3 regions of the Duganella rhizosphaerae genome follow, and region 3 is predicted to be linked to each of the others. Evidence: riboswitches for the same ligand, from Rfam matches in the RefSeq annotation. Region 3 holds a riboswitch; each other region holds the start of a gene.
What was found. Region 3 has a riboswitch for cobalamin ahead of RUGAMON1_RS29160 (TonB-dependent receptor). Riboswitches for the same ligand answer to the same signal wherever they lie in the genome.
Positions count from the first base shown of each region.

Region 1: it holds a riboswitch for cobalamin, as region 3 does, so the genes downstream of both, RUGAMON1_RS31845 (TonB-dependent receptor domain-containing protein) here and RUGAMON1_RS29160 (TonB-dependent receptor) in region 3, are expected to answer to the same signal.
Region 2: it holds a riboswitch for cobalamin, as region 3 does, so the genes downstream of both, RUGAMON1_RS21680 (MotA/TolQ/ExbB proton channel family protein) here and RUGAMON1_RS29160 (TonB-dependent receptor) in region 3, are expected to answer to the same signal.

Region 1 covers NZ_BPWK01000028.1:647-7,970, forward strand. Annotated here, with positions in the region: gene cobT (nicotinate-nucleotide--dimethylbenzimidazole phosphoribosyltransferase) at 1-714, shown strand, start outside; gene RUGAMON1_RS31835 (adenosylcobinamide-GDP ribazoletransferase) at 720-1,502, shown strand; gene RUGAMON1_RS31840 (histidine phosphatase family protein) at 1,507-2,058, shown strand; cobalamin riboswitch at 2,092-2,313, shown strand; gene RUGAMON1_RS31845 (TonB-dependent receptor domain-containing protein) at 2,416-4,266, shown strand; gene RUGAMON1_RS31850 (FecCD family ABC transporter permease) at 4,344-5,366, shown strand; gene RUGAMON1_RS31855 (ABC transporter ATP-binding protein) at 5,366-6,139, shown strand; gene cobO (cob(I)yrinic acid a,c-diamide adenosyltransferase) at 6,136-6,774, shown strand; gene RUGAMON1_RS31865 (cobyrinic acid a,c-diamide synthase CobB) at 6,774-7,324, shown strand, end outside.
Region 2 covers NZ_BPWK01000011.1:3,141-10,464, reverse strand. Annotated here, with positions in the region: gene RUGAMON1_RS21690 (cobaltochelatase subunit CobN) at 1-3,345, opposite strand, end outside; gene RUGAMON1_RS21685 (DUF2149 domain-containing protein) at 3,332-3,667, opposite strand; gene RUGAMON1_RS21680 (MotA/TolQ/ExbB proton channel family protein) at 3,669-4,265, opposite strand; cobalamin riboswitch at 4,444-4,664, opposite strand; gene cueR (Cu(I)-responsive transcriptional regulator) at 4,666-5,052, opposite strand; gene RUGAMON1_RS21670 (heavy metal translocating P-type ATPase) at 5,049-7,295, opposite strand.
Region 3 covers NZ_BPWK01000020.1:13,615-20,938, reverse strand. Annotated here, with positions in the region: gene RUGAMON1_RS29175 (OPT family oligopeptide transporter) at 1-1,761, opposite strand, end outside; gene ylqF (ribosome biogenesis GTPase YlqF) at 1,894-2,844, shown strand; gene RUGAMON1_RS29165 (DODA-type extradiol aromatic ring-opening family dioxygenase) at 2,926-3,723, opposite strand; cobalamin riboswitch at 3,835-4,009, shown strand; gene RUGAMON1_RS29160 (TonB-dependent receptor) at 4,076-6,067, shown strand; gene RUGAMON1_RS29155 (cobalamin-binding protein) at 6,067-6,963, shown strand; gene RUGAMON1_RS29150 (thiol:disulfide interchange protein DsbA/DsbL) at 7,047-7,324, shown strand, end outside.

The DNA.
Region 1 (7,324 bases), on a different contig from region 3:
ATCGATTCCGGCGTCAATCACCACTTTGGACCGCGCGCCGGCCTGACCGACCGTAAGCTGGCGCCCGGCACCCGGAACTTCGCGCAGGAACCGGCGATGAGCCGCGCCACTTGCGAGGCCGCGCTGGCCGCAGGCATGGCCTTGGCCGCAGAGCTGGATGGCAACGTGGTCGGCTTCGGCGAGATGGGCATCGGGAACACCACCGCCGCCGCCGCACTGATGCACAAGCTGACCGGCATCCCGGTCGAGCAATGCGTGGGCGCCGGCACCGGCCTCACCGCGGAAGGCATCCTGCGCAAGCAACACGTGGTCGAAGCGGCAGTCGCCAAACACACCGCCGCAGCCGAGCCGCTGGACGTGCTGGCCACCTTCGGCGGCCTGGAGATCGCCATGATGACCGGCGCCATGCTGAAGGCAGCCGAATTGCGCAAAGTGCTGCTGATCGACGGCTTCATCGTCACCAGCGCGCTGCTGGTGGCGGCCCGCGTGCAACCGGCCATCCTGGACTACTGCGTGTTCGCTCACTGCTCCGACGAAAACGGCCACCAGCAGATGCTGGCCGCGCTGGGCGCCAAGCCGCTGCTGAACCTGGGCCTGCGCTTGGGCGAAGGCACCGGCTGCGCGCTGGCGCTGCCGCTGCTGCATGCGTCGGTCAACTTCCTGAACCAGATGGCCACGTTCGAATCGGCCCACGTCAGCGAAAAGTTCGAGTAAGCGCCGTGCACCAACTACGACTGTTCTTCACCGCGCTCCAGTTCTTTACCCGCCTGCCGATTCCCGGCTGGGTGGGCTTCGACCCTGCGTGGCTGAACCAGGCGTCACGCTACTTTCCGCTGATCGGCATGGTGGTCGCAGCCATCACGGCCGGCGTGTATGCGCTGGCCGCATGGTTCCTGCCCGCGCCGGTCGCCGTGCTGCTGTCCACCGCTGCAGGCATCTACGCCACCGGCGCCTTCCATGAAGACGGCTTTGCCGACATGTGCGACGGCTTCGGCGGCGGCATGACGCCGGAGCGCGTATTGGAAATCATGAAGGACTCGCGCATCGGCGCTTACGGCGCCATCGGCATCATCTGCCTGCTCGCCACCAAGTGCACGACACTCTCCATGCTGTCTCCGCTGGCGGCGATTGCCGCGCTCCTCGTCGCCCATCCGCTTTCGCGATTAATGGCAACCTCGCTGATCTGGCGCCTCGACTACGCACGTGCGGAAGGCAAGGCCAAGCCACTGGCGCAAAAGATGAGCACCGCAGAATTCGCGCTGGCCGTCGCCAGCGCCGCCATTCCCGCGCTGGCGATGATCGCCTGCGGATGGCTGACGTGGACCGCACTGGCGACCGGCATCGCCGCCGCCGCAATCGGCACCGCCTGGCTGGCCCGAAAATTCGTACGCCGCATCGCCGGCTATACAGGCGATTGCCTCGGGGCGGTACAGCAGCTCAGCGAAGTGGCGTTCTACCTTTGCGTTCTGGCCAGCATGCGCCACGGCGCCCTGCCCTGGTAACGCCATGCGGCTGATACTGGTGCGCCATCCGCAGCCGCTGATCGCCCCCGGCGTCTGCTACGGCCGCAGCGATCTCGCCGTAGCGCCCGACCAGCTGGCGCAAACGCTGGCCGCCTTGTCGACCACACTCCCCCAAGGCCTCGCCCTATATAGCAGTCCGCTTCAGCGCTGCGCCACATTGGCGGCGCAACTGGCGGCGCCGTTGCTATCGCCAGCGCCGCTGCTGGACGCCCGCATCGCGGAGATCGATTTCGGCGACTGGGAACTGCGCCACTGGGACGATATCGCGCGCGCCGACATCGACGCCTGGGCCGCGGACCTGGTCAACTACCGCCCCGGCGGCGGCGAAAGCTTGCTGCGCATGGCCGCCCGCATCGCCACCTTTTACGCCGACCTCCAGCGCCAGCAGCAAGACGCCATCGTGATCTGCCACGCCGGCGCGATGCGCCTGCTGTCGGCCTGCCATACCGGCCTGGCGCCGGCCGAAATGGCGCTGCAAGCGGCCCGCCATCCGCATCAAATCGCCTACGGCGCCACGCTGGTACTGCAAAACTAAACCGCCACCCCATGACCGGCGCCGCACAAACCCGTATAATGACCGGGTTTTGGTGCCCGCGCGTCTGTCCAGATGCGCAGTTAAACGGGAAACATGAAGCTCTGTAAGAGTCCACATGTGCTGCCCCCGCAACGGTAAGCAAGTGTCGCAGCTGATGCGCGACAAACCTCCTCTGACAAACCACTGTGCTCTGCATGGGAAGGTGAGGTGGTCTAACTTGCCAGCCCGGATACCGGCCAAATCAGGTGGAAGCGAGCGAACGGGATGTGCGCGAACACGCATCTCTCAGTTATCCGCTTCTGTTCAATCTGGCCCACGGGGACGTCGGCCGGTTGCTATTAACAGAAAAATTACATCATGACCCTTCGTATCTCCCGTCCTGCGGCCCTGACGTCGCTGGCGCTGGCAATGGCCGCCTCCTGCGCGCACGCAGAACCAATCGCCGGCACCGTGCTGGTCACCGCCACCCGCAGCCCGCAGGCCCTGTCCGACGTGATCAGCGACAGCGTCACCATCAGCGCCGAGCAAATCGCCGAATCAGGAGCCGGCTCCATCGTCGACCTGCTGCAACGCCAGCGCGGCATCGAGATCGCCCGCAACGGCGGCTCCGGCACCAACGCCACCGTGTTTATCCGCGGCGCCAACAGCAACCAGAATCTCGTGCTGGTCGACGGCGTGCGTATCGGTTCGTCGACCACCGGCGCCGCCAACTGGAGCGCCATTCCGCTGACCGCCATCGACCATATCGAAATCGTCTACGGCCCACTGAGCTCCCTGTATGGCGCGGACGCCATCGGCGGCGTGATCCAGATCTTCACCAAGAAGGGCCAGGGCGCGCCAGCGTTCACCGCCTTCGCCGGCTACGGCACCGACAACACCCGCGAAGGCGATGTATCGCTCTCCGGCGCCACCGGCGGTGAGCACAGCTTCAGCTACGCGATCAGCGCCGGCAAGGAAAAGTCGGACGGTTTCTCGTCCACCCGTCCTGCCAGCGCCTCGTATAACGCCGACAAAGACGGCTACGATCGCGAAAACGCGGCGGCCCAATTCAGTCTGCGCCTGGCAGAAGGCCAGGAAATCGGTGCGCTGCTCCTGCACAGCAAACTCTATTCCCAGTACGACAGCGGCTCATCGCCGTACGACGTCCATTCGAACGCCAAGCTCGACAACGCGGCCATCTACAGCAAGAACCAGATCCTGCCTGCCTGGCAAAGCCTGGTGCAATACTCTCAAGCCAAGGACAACGGCGCGACCTACACCAGCGCGGCCGCATCTGGCTACTCGCAGATCAACACCAAACAAACCGACTTCACTTGGCAGAATGATGTGCTGATTGGCGCCGACGTGCTGCAACTGCTGTACGACCATCGCAAGGAAGAAGTCGAGACCAACGGCTTCAAACTGGCCGACCCGCAGCGCACCACCAATTCCGTCGCCGCTGCCTATAACGCCCGCCGCGGCGCCAACCTGTTCAACGCCAGCATACGCCGTGACAAATCGCTCTACGGCTCGAAGAACACCGGCTCCCTGGGCTACGGCTACAACTTCACGCAGGTACTGCGCGCCACCGCCAGCTACGGTACCAGCTTCCGCGCACCGACCTACAATGAACTGTACTACCCAGGCTACGGTAACAGTAACAACAAACCGGAGCTGGGCAAGAATGCGGAAATCGGTCTTCGCTACGACAGCGGCAACACCGCGCTGAGCGCCAGCTATTACCGCAACCGCCTGACCGACCTGCTGGTGAACACCAAGCCATGCCCATTCACCGGTGCAAAGAGTGGCTGCGCCTACAACGTCAACCACGCCCTGCTTGAAGGCTTGACCCTGGGCGCCAGCCAGCAGCTGGGCCGCTTCAACCTGGCCGCCAACGTCGACCTGCAAGATCCAAAGGACGAAACCAACAACAAACGCCTGCAGCGCCGCGCCAAAAAGCACGGCAACCTGATGGCCGACTACAGCGCCGGCGCCTTGAAGGCCGGCGTGGAACTGGAATTGTCCGGCGACCGCTACGAGGACGCCGCCAACGAGGTCCGCCTTGGCGGCTATGGACTGGTCAATCTGTACGCGACCTACCACTTCAACCGCGACTGGTCGGCGCTGGTCCGCTGGAATAATATCAGCGACAAGCAGTACGACCTGGCGCGCAATTACGCCACGCCGATGTCCAAGCTGTTTGCCGGTATCCGCTACGGCTACAAGTAAGCAGTAATGGTGTAACCTGCCGGGCGTGGGGCGCATACGCCGCGCGCCCGGCAGTCTCTCTTTTTTGAAAGCAGTGCATGCATTCTTTCTCCCGCAATCTGCGACGCCGTGCCGCCGTCACTCTGACAGGGTTGGTGCTGTTCGCGTTTGCCAGCCTGGTTTTCTCGGGCATGACCGGCTCGGTCTCGATTCCTCTCTCCGATATTCCCGCGGCAGTCAATGAACTGCTGCATGGCCAAAGCCAGACGCTGGCCTCCACCCTGCTCGACCTGCGCCTGAGCCGCGCGCTGACCGCCTTCGTCACCGGCGCAGCCCTGTCGCTGGCGGGCGTGATGATGCAGGCGCTGTTGCGCAATCCACTGGCCGACCCGTATGTACTGGGCATTTCCGCCGGCGCTTCCGTCGGCGCCCTGGCCGCACTGCTGTTCGGCTGCGCCATCTGGATGGTCGACGCCTCGGCCTTCGGCGGCGCCGTCGCCGTCTCGATGATGCTGTATCTGCTGGCCCGGCGCGACCTGCGCGGCGGCGCGGCGGCCGAAGGCGGCACCGCTCTATTGCTGCTGACCGGCGTCATCCTGTCCTCCGCCTGCATGGCGATGGTGACGCTGATGCTCTCCATCGCTCCTGAAAGCCGTTTGCGCAGCATGGTGTTCTGGATGATCGGCGACCTGGCCGGCGCGCCGATGCGCGCGCTGCCCTGGATCGTATTGGCCGGCGGCCTGGTATTCGCCCTGCGCAGCGCCCGTTCCATGAACGTGATGGCGCTGCACGCCGAAGCCGCCGCCACGCTGGGCATCCGCGTCGGCGCGTTGCGCAAAGGCCTGTTCTTCATATCCGGCCTGCTGACCGCCAGCGCTGTCACCAGCGCGGGCAGCGTCGGCTTCGTCGGCCTGATCGTGCCCCATGCCTGCCGCTTCGCCGTCGGCGCGGACCACCGCGTACTGATTCCGGCGGCCGCACTGGCCGGTGGCACCTTCCTGCTGCTGGCGGACACGCTGGCCCGCACCATCATCGCGCCGCAGCAGTTGCCGGTCGGTGTACTGACGGCGCTGATCGGCGCGCCGGTCTTCCTGTACCAACTGCACCGTTTGCGCAAATGATGATCAGCACCCATAACCTTTCCCTGAAAATCGGCCAGCGCCAGCTGATTACGGATCTGAACTGGCAGGTGCGTGACGGCGAATGCTGGAGCATCATCGGCCGCAACGGCGCCGGCAAGAGCACACTGCTGAAAACACTGGCCGGCCTGCGCGACCCGAACGGTGGCTACGTCGCCATCCAGGAGCGCGAACTGTCCGACTGGCCGCTGGCCGAACTGGCGCGCCAACGCGCCTTCCTGGCGCAGAGCCGCAGCGACGCTTTCGCCTACAGCGTGATCGAAACCGTGCTGTCGGCGCGCCACCCTTATCACGGCAACCGCTATTGGGAAGGCAGCGACGATCACGCCATCGCGCTGAAATCGCTGGAAGCGATGGAAGTGGCCGACCTGGCCGAGCGCGACGTGCGCACCTTGTCCGGCGGCGAACGCCAGCGCGTGGCCATCTCCGCCATGCTGGCGCAGGATACGCCGCTGCTGCTGCTCGACGAGCCGGCCAACGCGCTGGACCTGGCGCACCAGGTCAGCGTCATGGGCCTGCTGGCCCGCCTGTGCCGCGAGCAGGGCAAGACCGCCGTCATGATAGGACACGACCTGACGCTGGCACACAGCGTCTCCACCCACGCGCTGCTGCTCATGGGCGATGGCCGCTGGCTGGCCGGCACCACGGCGGAAGTGATGCAGGCAGAGATCCTGGGCGAATACCTGGGCCATCCGATAGACATCATCCAGCACGGCACACGCAGCATCTTTATCCCCAAAGAGGACCTTGCATGACCCAACAGAATTCCGGCGACATCGACGAACAAACCGCGGCGCTGAACGAACGTCACCGCGTGCGCATGGAGCGCAAGAAGGCCATCATCGACGCCAAGATCGCCGCCGCCGACAAGCAGATCGGCATCATCATCGTCAACACCGGCAACGGCAAGGGCAAAAGCTCCAGCGGCTTCGGCATGGCGATACGCGCCATGGGCCACGGCATGAAGGTCGGCGTGGTGCAGTTCATCAAAGGCGCGATGCAGACCGGCGAAGAGCTGTTCCTGCGCCGCTTCCCGGAAGAGATCAGCTTCCACTCGATGGGCGAAGGCTATACCTGGGAAACCCAGAACCGCGAACGCGATATCGCAAAGGCGCAATTGGCCTGGGAACAGGCGAAACGCTTCCTGGCCGATCCCGACATCGGCCTGGTGGTATTCGACGAACTGAATATCGCCCTGAAGTACCGCTACCTGGACGTGGAAACCGTCATCAACGATCTGCTGGCACGTCCGGCGATGCAGCATGTCGTCATCACCGGGCGCGGAGCGCCGCCGGAGCTGATCGCCATCGCCGATACCGTCACCGAAATGGAAGTCGTCAAGCACGCCTTCAAGGCCGGCATCGGCGCGCAACTTGGAACCGAGTGGTAATGACGACGCACGTCGAAGTCAAAGCCCTGCTGGTGGCGGCCGTCGCCTCCGGCCAGGGCAAGACCACAGTCACCGCCGCGCTGGCGCGCAAACTGGCGCGCCAGGGCAAGCGCGTGCGCGTGTTCAAATGCGGTCCGGATTTCATCGATCCAATGCTGCTGGAACGCGCCAGCGGCGCGCCGGTGCGCTCGCTGGACCTGTGGATGGTCGGCCATGAACTGTGCCGCAGCCAGTTGGCGCAGGCCGCCGCCGAAGCGGATGTCATCCTGATCGAAGGCGTTATGGGCCTGTATGACGGTACGCCGTCGTCTGCCGACTTGTCGCGCGAATTCGGCGTGCCGGTGATGGCGGTGATCGACGCCGGCGCCATGGCGCAAACCGCCGGTGCGCTGGTCCACGGCCTGCGCGACTATGGGCCGGTGGAGATGGCGGGAGTGATCGCCAACCGCGTCGCCAGCGAAGGCCACGCCAAGATGGTGGCCGCGTCATTGCGCGACATTCCCCTGTTTGCGACTTTGCCGCGCCAGGCCAAATCGCTGCCCGAGCGCCA
Region 2 (7,324 bases), on a different contig from region 3:
GGCCCACAGGTAGTCGACCACGCGGTTGATGTAGCGCGCGCCGGAATAGCCTTCCTTCAGCATGCTGTCGGCCCAGCGCGGGTTCAGGTAGCGCGCCTGCATCTCCTGGCCCATGTACTGCTCCAGCGTCTTGTGGCCCGGCTTGCGCGGGTTGGACAGGTCGCTGACCATCACCTCCGGCGTCTTGCCGTCCACGCTGCGGATCGCCATCGCGGTGCCACCCAGGTACTGGAAGAAGTCGTCGTTATCCAGCGTCGCGAACAGATTGCTGGAGCGGCTGTGCAGCGCGATCTTGCTGCCGCTGATGGCTTGCTTGAACAATTCGCGGCGCTGGCCGGGATCGGCCTTGTCGTCGCCCCAGTAGCCGGCGCCGAACGGATGGCTCATGCGGTTGATGAAGACGTCCGCAACCTCCTTCTCGTTCTGCCAGGCGTTGGTCAGCGGGATCAGCTTCTCGATCTGCGTGCCATAGGCGCCACTCGGCAGGCCGAAGATGCGCACGGAGGCCATGCGCTGCGCTTCTTCGGCACTGATGCCGCTGGCCTGCAAGGCGGCCACGGTCTTGCGGCTGTGCGCCTGCATCACGTTGCCGTCTTCGCCGGGGCCATTGTCGTCCTGCTTCTGCGCCAGTTGCGCGGCCTGGTCCATCAGCGTCAGCAGGTTGCCGAACAGGTCGCGGAACAGGCCGGACGAGATCAGCGTCACGTCCACGCGCGGACGTCCCAGCTGCTTGCGCGTCAGCGCTTCCACGCCGGTCACGCGGCCACGTTCGTCCCACGTCGGACGCACGCCCATCAGCGCCATCGCCTGCGCTTCCATGATGCCTTCGTGGCGCGAGGTTTCGACGCCCCACAGGTTCATGCTCAACTTGTCCGGCCAGGCGCCGTGGCGCTTGCGATAATCCTCCGCCAGCTGCTGCGCCAGTTTGTAGCCGGCTTCGTAGGTGGTCTTGCTCGGGATGCGCGATGGATCGAGGCCGAAGAAGTTGCGGCCAGTCGGCAGCGCATCCGGATTGCGTACCAGGTCGGCGCTGGCGCCGGTCGGGATGTAGCGGCCGGACAGCGCCTGCATCAAGCGCTCCAGTTCCAGCCCGGCGCTGCGCTCGATATCGTTTTCCAGCTGGGCGATGCGTTTGGTTTTCTGCTCCGCCGTCGACGTGGTGTCGAGGCTGACCACGGCGCGCGCGGTGGCGTTGCGCAGCTCAGGCTTCGGCGCCACGCCGAAGGTGTGCAGGCCGAACGGCGTGAGCTTGCTGCCGGTGTCGTCCAGGTACTCCTCCAGGCCTTCCATGTCGGCTTCGGTTTTGAGCTCGGTCTTCTTCATGTCCTTCAACACGCCGCTCTTGGCCGCCAGGCGGTTGATCGCCGTCAGGTGGCTACGCGCCAGCAGCGGGCTTTTTTGCTCGGCCACGCGGTAGTCGTTGAGCAGCGCGCCCAGCTCGCGCAGGTCGGGATTCAGGCCGGCGACGTCGAACGGTGGCGTCATGTGGTCGATGATGACGGCCATGCCGCGGCGCTTGGCCTGTATGCCCTCGCCCACGTCGTCCATCACGTAGGGGTAGATGTTGGGCATGGCGCCGATCAGCGCCTCGGTCGGATCGCTTTCCGACAGGCCGGCCTCTTTACCGGTCAGCCATTCCTGCGTGCCGTGGGTGCCGATGTGCATGACGGCGTTGGCCTGGAAGCCTTTTTGCAGCCACAGGTAGAACGCGATGTATTCGTGCGACGGCGGCATGCTGACTTCATTGTGCAGCTTCTCCAGGTTCTGCTCCCACGCGCGGCCGGGCTGCGGCGCCATCAGCACATTGCCGAAGCGGCGCGCCGGATAGACGAAGAACGGCTCGCCCTTGGCGTTGCGCCACAGGACAGGCGCGTTCTCCGGCTTGCCCCAGGATTTCTCTATCGATGCGCGCAGCGGCTGTGCCAGCGTGGCGAACCACTTCTGGTAGTCGGCCAGCGGCACCAGCAAGGCCTGGCCGCTTTCGGCCAGGTGCTTCAGGCCCGCCATGTAGTCGCCCTTGGACTTGCCGGGGTAGTTGCCCCACTGCTGGATCTCGCCTTGCAGCTCTTCCTGCGACGGCGGCAGCGCGGCGCCGGTCTGGTAGCCCTCCTGCTTCAGGCGCTGGACGATCTGCCACAGGCTCTCCGGCAGCACGTTCAGGTAGGCCGCGCCGATGGTCTCGGAACCATGCGGATAGTTAAAGTACAGCATGGCGATGCGCTTGTCGCCGTTGGCCTTCTGGCGCAAGGCCAGCCAGCTGGCGACGCGCTGGTTGAGGCGCTCGATGCGCTCGGGGATGGGCGTCTCCTCCACGTAGGCCAGGCCGGTCTGCGCATCGCTGATGCGTTCGCGGCTGGCGACCACGGTCGGTTGGATCAGGCCCGCCACTTCGGCGCCGGCCAGCTGCCAGGTGCGTTCGATGATATCGAGACCGATCTTCGATTCCTGCCACTGCGCCAGCGACTGCTGGCTCAAGGTGATGGCGTTGATCGCCGGGACGCCGATCTTGTCGAGCAGCGCGCCGGTGTTGGCGGTGCCGCCCACCTTCATGCCCAGCGCGACGATCAGCTCGACGCGGCTCTTGCCGTTTTCGTCCAGCAGGAAGCGCAGCGGCACGTCGTAGGGATAGCCGAACACCGGCAGCACGTTATAGCCGCTCGCTTCCAGCCGCGCGACGATGGCCGCCAGCGGCAGCGTTTGTCCCGCCACCAGGCTGGCGCGGTAGAACGGCACGGCGATCCAAGGCGCGCCGGCCTTGTAGTTGGCGTAGCCTTGCAGGTACTGCTCGTAGCTGCTGGACGTGCGGTTGGCCGCCACGTCGTACAGGCCCACTTCCGGCATCGCATGCACCGGCGCGACCGTCAACCTGGAACCGAAGTGGTTGCGCAGGATGTAGCGCAGCAGATTGCCCATGTTCTCCACGCCGCCTTCGCTATGGTAGGACTGTATGGTTTTATCGTCGCGCACGCCCTGCTCGCGCAGGCTGTCGTCGATGGCGCCACCGACCGCGAACACCGGACGGCGCGCCTTCTGCAAGGCCTGCAGTTCGGCGCCCAGGGCCACCATGGCCTGGCGGCCCTTGGTGTTGACGATCGCCACATCGGCGCCGGTCAGGGCTGCGCGGTCGGCCGGCGTCATGCCGTTGGCGGGGATGATGCGCACGGCGACGTTCAGCTCCTTCAACTCGGCCTGCAGGCCGCGCACCGCCAGCACGGCGGGACGGGATTCGATATCGCCCAACATCAGCGCCAGCGTGCGCGGCGCCTGCGCCGAGTGCACATAGCCGCCGATGCACAGGGACACCAGCAACAGCAGCAGCGCCCACAATTTTTTATTCAGGTACATAGACGACCTTCCCATCCGGCAGTTGATACGCGGTGCCCAGGCGTTTGCCTGAGCCCGACAGCGGCTTGTCGCTGACTTTGCTCACCTTGATTTCGGCGCCTTTCTTGGTCAGCACCTCGACATGGCCATCGGCGCTTTTCTTGGCGATGGTGACTTCGGAGTTCGGATCCAGCAGGTCCATCATGTTCCAGGCCGAGAACAGCGCCAGCATCATGGCGACGATGAAGACGATGCTGGCGTCGAACAGGTTGGCGACGCCGGCCAGCGGGTCTTCGTTATGCTCGCCGATGCGGCTGTAGCGGTGGCGGTTCATATAGCGCATCTCAGGCTCCCGCGCGCACCAGGTGCGGCTTGTGGTCTTGCGCCGCCAGGTGGGATTCGGCGGCGTAGGCGATCTCGGTCAGGTCGCTGCGCAGCCAGTGCTCGCGCACCAGGCTCAGTACATAGGCGCTGACGCTGCACGCCAGGCCGACCACGGTGGCGGTGAAGGCGGTGGTCATCGACTCGGCCATCTTCGGCAGGTTGCCCTGCGCCAGGCCGGCCAGCGAAATGCCCATCGGGATCAGGGTGCCCATCAGCCCCAGCGCCGGGCCGACGCGCACCACGAAGCGCACGCCGTCCAGGCGGCGCACGCCGTTGACGTCGGCGCGCTGCACCAGTCGTTCGAGGCGGGCGTCCAGTCCCGGCTCGCCTTCCTGCGCGGTCAGCACGGCGGCCATCTCCTGTTTGGCGGTGGCGACCAGCACGCGCACGCCGCGGCGGCGCTCCAGCCATTCGGCGCCGAAGGTGCCGAAGCACACCAGCATATGCAGCACCAGCGCTGCGATCCCCAGCAGCACGGGCAGGTACAGGATGGTGGAAATGGAGTACAGCAGTGTCTCGATGGAGTGCACGGCGGCGTCGGCGGGCAGGTTAAACATGGGCGGGTCCTGTAGGCAGAGAGGGAGAATCGGGGCGCAGGCGTACGCGAACGGCGCGTGCGCAAGGCACGGCCGCCAGTCGGCAAGGCCGTGGCGCGCAAAATCGATGCATAGATGTAGATCGAAACAGATGCAAGCCGCTCACTTCCCCGTGAGCGGCTTGAACAGAAATGCCTGGGCATTTCCACCTGTCCTGGCCGGTATCCGGGCTGGCAAGCGACACCGCCTGACCTTCCCATGCGACTGCACAGTGGTTTGAAGAGGCGGATTTGTCGTCAACGACGACGCTTGTTTACCGTTGCGGGGGCAGCACATGTTGGCTGGCGTGGCCAGCTTCATGTTTCCCGTTTAACTGCGCGTCTGGACAGACGCGCGGGCACCAAAACCGGGCGATTATACTTTACCCGGCAAGGGTTTGGAGTATCGGGCAGTCGGGGCGATGGTCGCCGTGGCAGCAGCCGGCCAGCGTTTGCAGTGTGTCGCGCATTTCGGTCAGCTCGGCGATGCGCTGGTTCAGCTCCGCCACGTGGCCCATGGCGATGGTCTTGACGTCGGCGCTGGCGCGCTCCTTGTTCTGCCACAGCGACAGCAGGTCGCGGATCTGGTCCAGCGAAAAACCCAGCGAGCGTCCGCGCTTGACGAAGCGCAGCGCGTGCAGGTCGTTGTCGCCGTAGATGCGGTAGCCGGCCTCGCTGCGCTTGCCCGGCGGGATCAGGGCGATGCTTTCGTAATAGCGGATCATCTTGGCCGAGACGCCGCTGGCGGCCGCCGCTTGTCCGATGTTCATGCTTGTCCTTTCAGGTGGTCCGGCGTCCAGCGGCGCAGCAGCAAGGCGTTGCTGATCACGCTGACGGAGCTGAGCGCCATCGCGGCGCCGGCAACCATGGGGTTGAGCAGGCCGAAGGCGGCCAGCGGTATGCCGACCAGGTTGTAGATGAAGGCCCAGAACAGGTTCTGGCGTATTTTGCTGTAGCTGCGGCGCGAGATCGAAATGGCGGCAGCCACCAGCGCCGGATCGCCACGCATCAAGGTGATGCCGGCAGCGTGCATGGCGACGTCGGTGCCGCTGGACATGGCGATGCCGACATCGGCGGCGGCCAGCGCCGGCGCGTCGTTGATGCCGTCGCCGACCATGGCGATGCAGGCGTCGCCCGTCTTCAAGCTGGCGACGGTGGCCGCTTTGTCGGCGGGCAGCATGTTGGCGACGATGCGGCCTATGCCCAGTTCTTTGCCGACGGCGTCGGCGCTGCCCTGGTTGTCGCCGGTGAGCAGGATGGTCTGGATGTGCATCGCATGCAGCGCCTGCAGCGCGGCGCGGGCTTGCGGCTTGATGCGGTCGCCGAAGGCCAGCAGGCCCAATAGCTGCGCGGGCTGCGGCGCGTTCGATGCTGCCAGCCAGGATATCGTCAGGCCTTGCCGCTCCAGTTCCTCGGCGCGGGCGCTCAGCGCATCCAGCGCCACGCCCTCCTCCTGCATCAGCCGCGTGCTGCCCAGGACCAGGCGCGCGCCGTCGACGATGGCCGCTACGCCGCGGCCGGGCAAGGCGGTGACGCCGGTGGCGCTTGGCGCGGCGCCGTCGGCCGTGGCGGAGCGCGCGGCGGCGGCCTCGGTGACGGCGCGCGCCAGCGCGTGTTCGCTGCCGCGCTGGATCGCGGCGGCCAGTTGCAGCAACCGCCCTTCGTCGATGCCGGCCGGCTCCAGCGCGACCAGCGACGGCTTGCCCTCGGTGAGCGTGCCGGTCTTGTCGAACGCCACGGTGGTGATGCGGTGCGCCAGCTCCAGCGCCTCCGCATCCTTGATCAGTATTCCGTAACGCGCCGCCACGCCGGTGCCGGCCATGATCGCGGCCGGCGTCGCCAGCCCCAGCGCGCACGGACAGGCGATCACCATCACCGCCACCGCATTGATGATGGCCCGCTCGGCATCGCCGGTCGCCAGCCACCAGCCGGCGAAGGTCGCCACCGCCAGCACCATCACCACCGGCACGAACACCGCGCTGACGCGGTCCACCAGATGCTGCACCGGCGCCTTGGCCGCCTGCGCATCCTCCACCAGGCGGATGATGCGCGCCAGCGTGCTTTCGGCGCCCACCGCCGTCACCCGCACCAGCAGCAGGCCTTCGCCGTTGATGGCGCCACCGGTCACACGGTCGCCGGCGTGGCGCGCCACGGGCAGGCTCTCGCCGGTGATGAGCGCCTCGTCGACATGGCTGGCGCCCTCCACCACTTCACCGTCCGCCGCCACCCGCTCGCCGGGCAGCACCACCACCAGTTCGCCCGGCTGCACATCGGCGATCGGCACTTCGACATCCCGCTCGCCGCGCCGCACCCGCGCGGACTCCGGCCGCAGCACCTGCAAGGCGCGGATGGCGGACGTGGTCTGGCGCTTGGCGCGCGCCTCCAGCCATTTTCCCAGCAAGATCAAGGTGATCACCACGGCCGACGCTTCGAAATACAGATGCGGCATGGCGGATCCCGACGCCAGCAGCTGATAGACACTCAGGCCATACGCCGCGCTGGTGCCCAGCGCCACCAGCAGGTCCATATTGCCGCTGCGGGCGCGCAGCGCCAGCCAGCCGGCGCGATAGAAGCGGGCGCCAAGCCAGAACTGCACCGGCGTCGCCAGCAGCCATTGCACGCGGCCGTCCAGCATCCAGTGCACGCCGGCCAATTCCAGCAGCATCGGCAACAGCAGCGGCAGCGACAGCACGGCCGCCAGCAGCACCGCGCGGCCGCCGCCCGGCCCCGCCAGCGCATGGTGGGCAGGCGCAGCGGCATGATCGACAGACGCGGCGGACAGCGGCAGCTCGGGCGTGGCCTGGTAGCCGGCCTTGTCGACCGCCTGCACCAGCGCCGCCACATCGAGCGGCAGCGCCGATTCCACCCGCGCCGATTCGGTCGCCAGGTTGACGCTGACCTTGTCCACGCCAGGCACGGCCGCCAGCACGCGCTCGACGCGGCCCACGCAGGAAGCGCAGGTCATGCCTTCGATTTTGATCGACAGTGTGACGGGAATAGCGGAAGTGGACATGACCAACCCAATGGAAGACTCGATGACAA
Region 3 (7,324 bases):
GCCGACCTTGTGCTCCATCGCGCGGTCGAACAGGTAGCCGGCCACCGCGCCGATGCACACCGGCGTGATCACGGCGCTCGGCAGGTAGATCGCCAGGCCCACGCCCAGCGGCGGCAGCGAGTACTTGTCGTTGCTGGACTTCTTCAAGGCGAAGTTGATCGCCACCAGCAGCAGGCCGACCAGCGCGCCGTAGCCCAGCAGGTCCCAGCGCAGCTGGCCGCCGATGACGCCCTTGGCCAGCGTAGAAATCAGCAGCGCCTGCGGCGCGGCCAGCGGCTGGTCCGAGATCGAATTGAGGTTGGGCGCGCCGACGAAGCCGTTCGCATGGTTCAGCAGCTCCAGCACCGGCGGCACCACGCACGAACCGGCGACCACGCCGATCAGCAGGCCGACCTGCTGCTTCCACGGCGTGGCGTCGACCAGTTGGCCGGTCTTCAAGTCCTGCAGGTTGTCGTTGCCGATCACGGCCACGGCCAGCACCACGGTGGTGACGAACAGCGCGTAGGCGATCAGCGCCTGGGCTACTTCCGGACCCATGATGCTGCGGCCGACCATGCCCACGCTCAGCGCGGCGCCGAGGATGGTCAGGATGGCGATGCCGGACACCGGCGAATTGGAGGAGCCGATCAGGCCCGCCATGTAGCCGCAGACGGCGGCAGCGAACATGCCGGCGATCAGGATGTAGCCGATGCCGACCGCCACCAGCGGGAACGCCAGCGACGCCAGCGGGCCGCCTTGCAGGAAACTGGCCAGCAGCCAGCCGGCCGGCACCATCGACAGCAGCGTGACCAGGCCGACCACGAAGATCGGCAGGTCCTGCTCGGTGCGGTCTAAAACACCGCCATTGAGCTTGGCCTTGCGGGCCGAGTCCATCGCCGACTTCAGGCCGCCGAAGATAGGCTTGGCCAGGCCGGCCAGCGTGATGATCGCGGCCATGCCGATCACGCCGGCGCCCATCATGCGCACTTCCTTGGACCAGATGCCCAGCGCGTGGGCGCTGGCGTCGACGCCGGCGGCGGCCGGGCTCAGGGACGTCATCAACGGCACCATGATGCCCCAGGCGATGACCAGGCCGGCCAGCATCGCGATGCCGACCGTGATGCCCATCAGGTGGCCGGCGCCGATCAGGGCCAGCGAGCTCGATGCGCCGATGCCGGTGGCGCCTGCATTGGCCCCAACCCCGGTGCGGAAGTAGATCGACACTTCGCCGGCCATCAGCTTGACGGCGGCGAATGCGGCGAAGGCGGCGGAAGCGACGCTGCCCCAGATCACGGCCCACAGGCCGGCCTTGCCTTCGGCGGCGCCGGCGCGCGAGGCCATGCCGACCTTGAGCACTTCAGCGGCGGCCACGCCTTCGGGATAGGGCAGGTCGGACTGCGACACCAGCGCGCGGCGCAGCGGCATGGTGTACATCACGCCCAGCACGCCGCCGATGGCGCAGGCGCCGAAGGTCGGCCAGAACGGCACCTTGGCCCACCAGCCTATCATCAGCAGGCCAGGCAGCACGAAGATCACCGACGCCAGCGTGCCGGCGGCCGAGGCGATGGTCTGGACGATGTTGTTTTCCTGGATGGTGGCATCCTTGAAGGCGCTCAGCAGCGCCATCGAGATGACGGCCGCCGGGATCGAGGTGGCGAAGGTCAGGCCCACTTTGAGCCCGAGGTAGACCTGAGCCGCCGTGAAGACCAGCGTAATCAGTATGCCCAGGATAATCCCGCGTACGGTGATTTCCTTGGGGTTGGACGGTGCAGCTATGCTCATCTTCAGCACTCCGGTGGAGAATAATGTTATTTATATGGTCAGAAAAAGGGAAAAGCGCCTCATGATATCCGAAGTCCAGGCGAGCCAGCAGGTAAAATAGCGGATTGTCAGAACGATTTTGAAGGTCAGAGCATGTCGATACAATGGTACCCAGGGCACATGAACGCCGCCAAGAAAAAGGCGGCCGAGCAGATGGAGAACACCGATCTGGTGATCGAGGTGGTCGACGCGCGCCTGCCCGAGGCCAGCACCAATCCGATGGTGGAGGAGCTGCGCAAGTTCCGCCAGCGTCCGTGCCTGAAGATCCTCAACAAGATCGACCTGGCCGATCCGGCCGCCACGGCGGCCTGGGTGGCCTACTACAACGCCCAGGAAGGCGTGACCGCGTTCGCGATGACCACCAAGAAGCCGGCCGACGTCACCCGCGTGCCGGAGCTGGCCAAGCAGCTGGCGCCGCACCGCGGCGTGCCGACCAAGCCGCTGCGTATCATGATCATGGGGATACCCAACGTCGGCAAGTCGACGCTGATGAACGCGCTGCTCAAGCGCAAGGTGGCCAAGGTCGGCGACGAGCCGGCGGTGACCAAGCAGCAGCAGAAGCTTTACCTGGACAAGAACACCATCCTGGTCGACACGCCGGGCATGCTGTGGCCGAAGATCGCGCTGCCGAGCGACGGCTTGATGCTGGCGGCCAGCCACGCGATCGGCTCGAACGCGCTGATCGAAGAGGAGGTGGCGGTGTTCCTGGCCGACGAGATGCTGAAGTACTACCCGCAGCTGCTGGTGGCGCGCTACGGCTTCAAGGATATCGAGAGCTTCGACGGCATCGCCGTGGTGGAGGGGGTGGCGGCCAAGCGCGGCTTCCGCCAGAAGGGCGGCGACCTCGATTTCGAAAAAGCCTCGCACACCTTCCTGGGCGACTACCGCAGCGGCATCCTGGGCCGCATCTCGCTGGAGACGCCGGCCAGCCGTAAGGGGCGGCTGGAAGTGCACGATGCCGAGATGGCGGTCAAGAACGCCGAGAAAGCCGCCATCGCCGCCGCCAAGGCCGAAGCCTACGCCAACGGCAAGCGCGGTACTTAGCACCCAACCCGCAGAGCCGGGCAGGGGTCGGACCCCGTACGGGGTCCGACCCCGCGTCCGCATTGCGGGGTGGCAGCCCGACTAGCCGAAGCGGAAGCTGGTCACGGCCAGCGATCCCATGAATGCATCCTCGTGGTAGGGGACGGCCGCCGCGTCGTTCTCCGCCGCGCCCAGCGCCACCATCAGCGGCAGCAAATGCTCTTCACGCGGATGCGCCATGCGCGCGGCCGGCGCCTGCTCCCATTCCAATAAGCGCGCCGTGCGTTGCTGCGGCGGCAACGCCATCGTCGCGCGCAGCCAGCCGTCGAAGGCGTGCGAGGCAGCCGCGCCCTGCGCGTTGAAGGCGCGCAGGTTGTGGTAACTCAGCCCGCTGCCGACGATCAGCACACCCTGCTCGCGCAAGGGGGCCAGCAAACGGCCCACCTCCAGATGCGTCAACGGATCGAGGCCGCGCTTGAGCGACAGCTGCACGATGGGCACGTCCGCATTCGGATAGATCGGATACATGGCGCTGAAGGTGCCGTGGTCGAAACCGCGCTGCGCGTCCAGCTGCGCCGGGAAGCCGCCCGCGTCCAGCAGCTGCTTGACCTGAGCCGCCAGCTCCGGCGAACCCGGCGCGCTGTACTGCACCTCGTAGGTGTGCGGCGGGAAGCCCCCATAGTCATAGATCATCGGTGGTTTGACCGACGACGACAGCGTGAAATCACGCTCCTCCCAATGCGCGGTAATCACCAGCACCGCCTTCGGCGTCACGCCGAGCTGGCGCGGGATGTCGCGCAGCGACGCGTCCAGCTGGCCGTACAGATGGCCCACCTGGTCCATCATGAACGGCCACGGGCCGCCGCCGTGGGACAGGAAATAGCTAGGCAATGCATTCATGGAAAAACTCCGGTTTGAGTATGACCTCACTATAAGGACGGAGGCCGTTGCAATCAATGCACGAAATGTAGATAGGTCCTATCTAAAAAGTGAATGATCCGGGGCGCGCGCGTATAATGCCGGGGTTCTGGTGCTTGCCCATGTGCTCACATGCGCAGTTAAACGGGAAACACAAGGCCGCCCGCGCCCACGGCGCGACGGCCAAGGTGTGCTGCCCCCGCAACGGTAACGCGAGGCTACCTTCAGCCTTGCCAGCCCGGATATCGGCCAGACAGGGGGAAGCCCGCGTGGCTTCCGTACACTTCCAGCCTGCGGGGACGCAGGCGGATGTCTCTTTTGAAAATGACCTGACATGCAATCCTCCGCCTTCCAACCGCGCCTGCTGGCCGCCGCCGTCTCCCTGTGCTTTGCCGCCGCCGTTCCCGCCGCCGCACAGATCTCCGAGGCGCTCGCGCCCATCGTCATCACCGGCTCGCGCTTCGACGCCTACGCGGCGCTGACGCCGATCGGCGCCGTCGTCATCACGGCCGAAGACATCCAGCGCGCCGGCGCCAACGACGTCAACACCGCCATCCGCAAGGTGGGCGGCGTGTACGGCCGCCAGAGCCTGGACGGCAGCCCGGACTTCAGCCTGGACCTGCGCGGCTTCGGCAGCAACAGCAGCCAGAATATGGTGATCGTGCTGGATGGCGTGCGCCTGTCGGAAAATGAACTGAGCAACGCCATCCTGTCGACCATCCCGATCGACACCGTGGAGCACATCGAAATCACGCGCGGCGGCGCCAGCGTGTTGTACGGCGACGGCGCCACGGGCGGCGTGATCAACATCGTCACCAAGCGCCCGGAAAAGAACAGCCGCCGCGGCAGCGTGTTCGTCGAGGGCGGCCAGTTCCGCGCCGGCGAAGCGCGCGTCTCCGGCTTCCAGGCCTGGGACGGCTTCGCCGCCGACGCCACGCTCGACACCCAGCGCACCGACAACTACCGCGACAACAATGAATTCAAGCAGACCCACTTCAGCGGCGGCGCGCAATGGTTCGACAACGCCGGCCGCGCCGGCTTCCGCTATGAAGGCGCGCGCCAGGATATGCGCTTCGCCGGCGCGCTGACAGAAGACCAATACAAGGCCAATCCGCGCCAGTCCACCACGTCGAACGACAACGGCAAACTCGATAACGACCGTTTCACCGCCTTCGGCCAGCGCCGCATCGGCGCCTACGAGCTGGCGGCCGACCTGTCGTACCGCAAGAAGACGGCGGCAGCAACTTACTACGATCGCCTCGGCCCATCGACTACCACCTACGACAGCAAGCAGACCCAGTTCTCGCCGCGCGTGCGCCGCTTGGGCAAGATCGGCGGCATGCTGAACGAAATGGTGGCCGGCTTCGACTGGACCGTCTGGAACCGTACCGCCACCACCAGCCGTTTATATTCGGCGGCCGACGCCACCCAGCACTCGAAAGCGCTGTACCTGCGCGACGAACTGCGTTTCGACGCCGCCCATGAAGGCCGCGTCTCGGCCGGCGTACGCCGCGAGATCTTCAACAAGGACGCCGTCGATCCGCTGAACACCTTCGGCCCCAACGCCTACAAATTGGCGCAAGGTCTGAACGCCTGGGAGCTGCAAGCGAGCTACATGCCGGTCGCCCACCTGACCGTCTACGGCAAGGCCGGCCAGAGCTATCGCGTCGCCAACGCCGATGAAAACGGCTACACCGTCGACACCAACACGGTGTTGCTGATGCCGCAGCAGTCGCATGACCTGGAGCTGGGCGTCAGCTACGGCAGCGCCGCGCAGAAAATCACCGGCCGCGTGTTCCGCCACAACCTGACCAACGAGATATTCTTCGATCCGACACTTAACTTCGGCTACGGCGCCAACACCAACCTGGCGCCGACCCGCCGCCAAGGCTTCGAGATCGACGCCGAGCAGCGCATCAACGCCGCCTGGAACCTGACCGCCCACTATCAGCACGTGGACGCCAAGTTCACCGACGGCGTCAACAACGGCAAGGAGATGGTGCTGGTGCCGAAGAACACCCTGACCGCGCGCCTGAGCTGGACCCTGGCAAGCGGCCACACCGCCGATATCGGCGCGCAGTGGGTGGACAGCCAGCGCAACGGCGGTGACTTCGACAACAAGTGCCCGGCGCAGATCCCTTCCTACACCACGCTGGACGCGCGCTACGCCCGCAAGCTTGGCCAGTGGGAGTTCGCGGTGTCGGGCCTGAACCTGAGCGACAAGCGCTACTTCTCGCAAGCCTTCAGCTGCGACAAGGGCATCCAGGGCGGCATCTACACCGCCGACGGCCGCCAGCTGAAACTCTCGGCCCGCTACCAGTTCTGATGCGCGCCATGACCACGACCGCTCGCCAGGCCTCGCCGCTGGTGCTGGCGCTGGCCTGCACGGCGGCCTGCGCGCAGGCTGTCACCGTGCAGGACGACGCCGGCAACAGCGTCGCCGTCGCCAAGCCGGCGCAGCGCGTCATCTCGATGGCGCCGCACATCACCGAGCTGCTGTTCGCGGCCGGCGGCGGCGAGCGCGTGGTCGGCGTGATGAACTACAGCGACTACCCGGAAGCGGCCAAGCGCATCCCGCAGGTCGGCAGCAACGCCACCATCGACATGGAGCACGTGCTGGCGCTGCGCCCGGACCTGCTGGTGGTGTGGAAGAGCGGGAACACCGCGCCCCAGCTGGAGCAGTTGAAAAGCCTGGGCATCCCGATTTTCTACAGCGATCCGCAAAAGCTGGACCAGGTGGCCACCAGCCTGACCCGCCTGGGCCGGCTGATGGGCACCGAAGCCGCCGCGCAGAAGGCCGCGCAGGACTATCGCCAGAAGATCGCCAAACTCTCGGCCACCTACGCGCAACGGCCGACGGTACGGGTGTTCTACCAGATCTGGGAAAAGCCGATCTTCACCCTCAGCGGTGAGCACATCGTCAGCGACGCGATCCGCGTCTGCGGCGGCCAGAACGTGTTCGCCGCGCTGAAGGTGCCGGCGCCCACCGTCAGCACCGAGGCGGTATTGCAGCAAAACCCGGAAGCCATCTTCGGCGGCGACCAGCACGACGCCGAATCCGGCGTCAATATCTGGAAGCAGTACAAGGGCATGCTGGCGGTCCAGCGCGGCAACCTGTTCACGCTGGACGGCGAGCAACTGGTGCGCGCCACGCCGCGCATCGCCGACGGCGTCGCCGCGCTGTGCGAGCGGCTGGAGACGGCGCGCCGGCGCCGGCCCTGAGGTTTAACGCCGGCCTAATTTGCACATCGTGGAAAAGGTGGTAATCTCGCGGCGTTCGCCACTTACCTTGATGAAGGACTGTTATGCGTTTCCTGAGTTTGCTGCGCCCCCTGATTGCCACCGCCGCCTTCATGGCCGCCGCCGCCGGCGCCCATGCCGCCGATTTCAAGAACGGCGTTGATTTCAATACGCTGGACGCGGCCAGCCGTCCGGACACCGGCAAGAAGGTCGAGGTGCTGGAAGTGTTCATGTACCACTGCCCGCATTGCAACGCGCTCGAGACGCCGCTGGCGGGCTGGGTCAAGAAGCAGGGCGACAAGATCGTGTTCCGCCGCATGCACCTGGGCGAGGATGCGCAAGC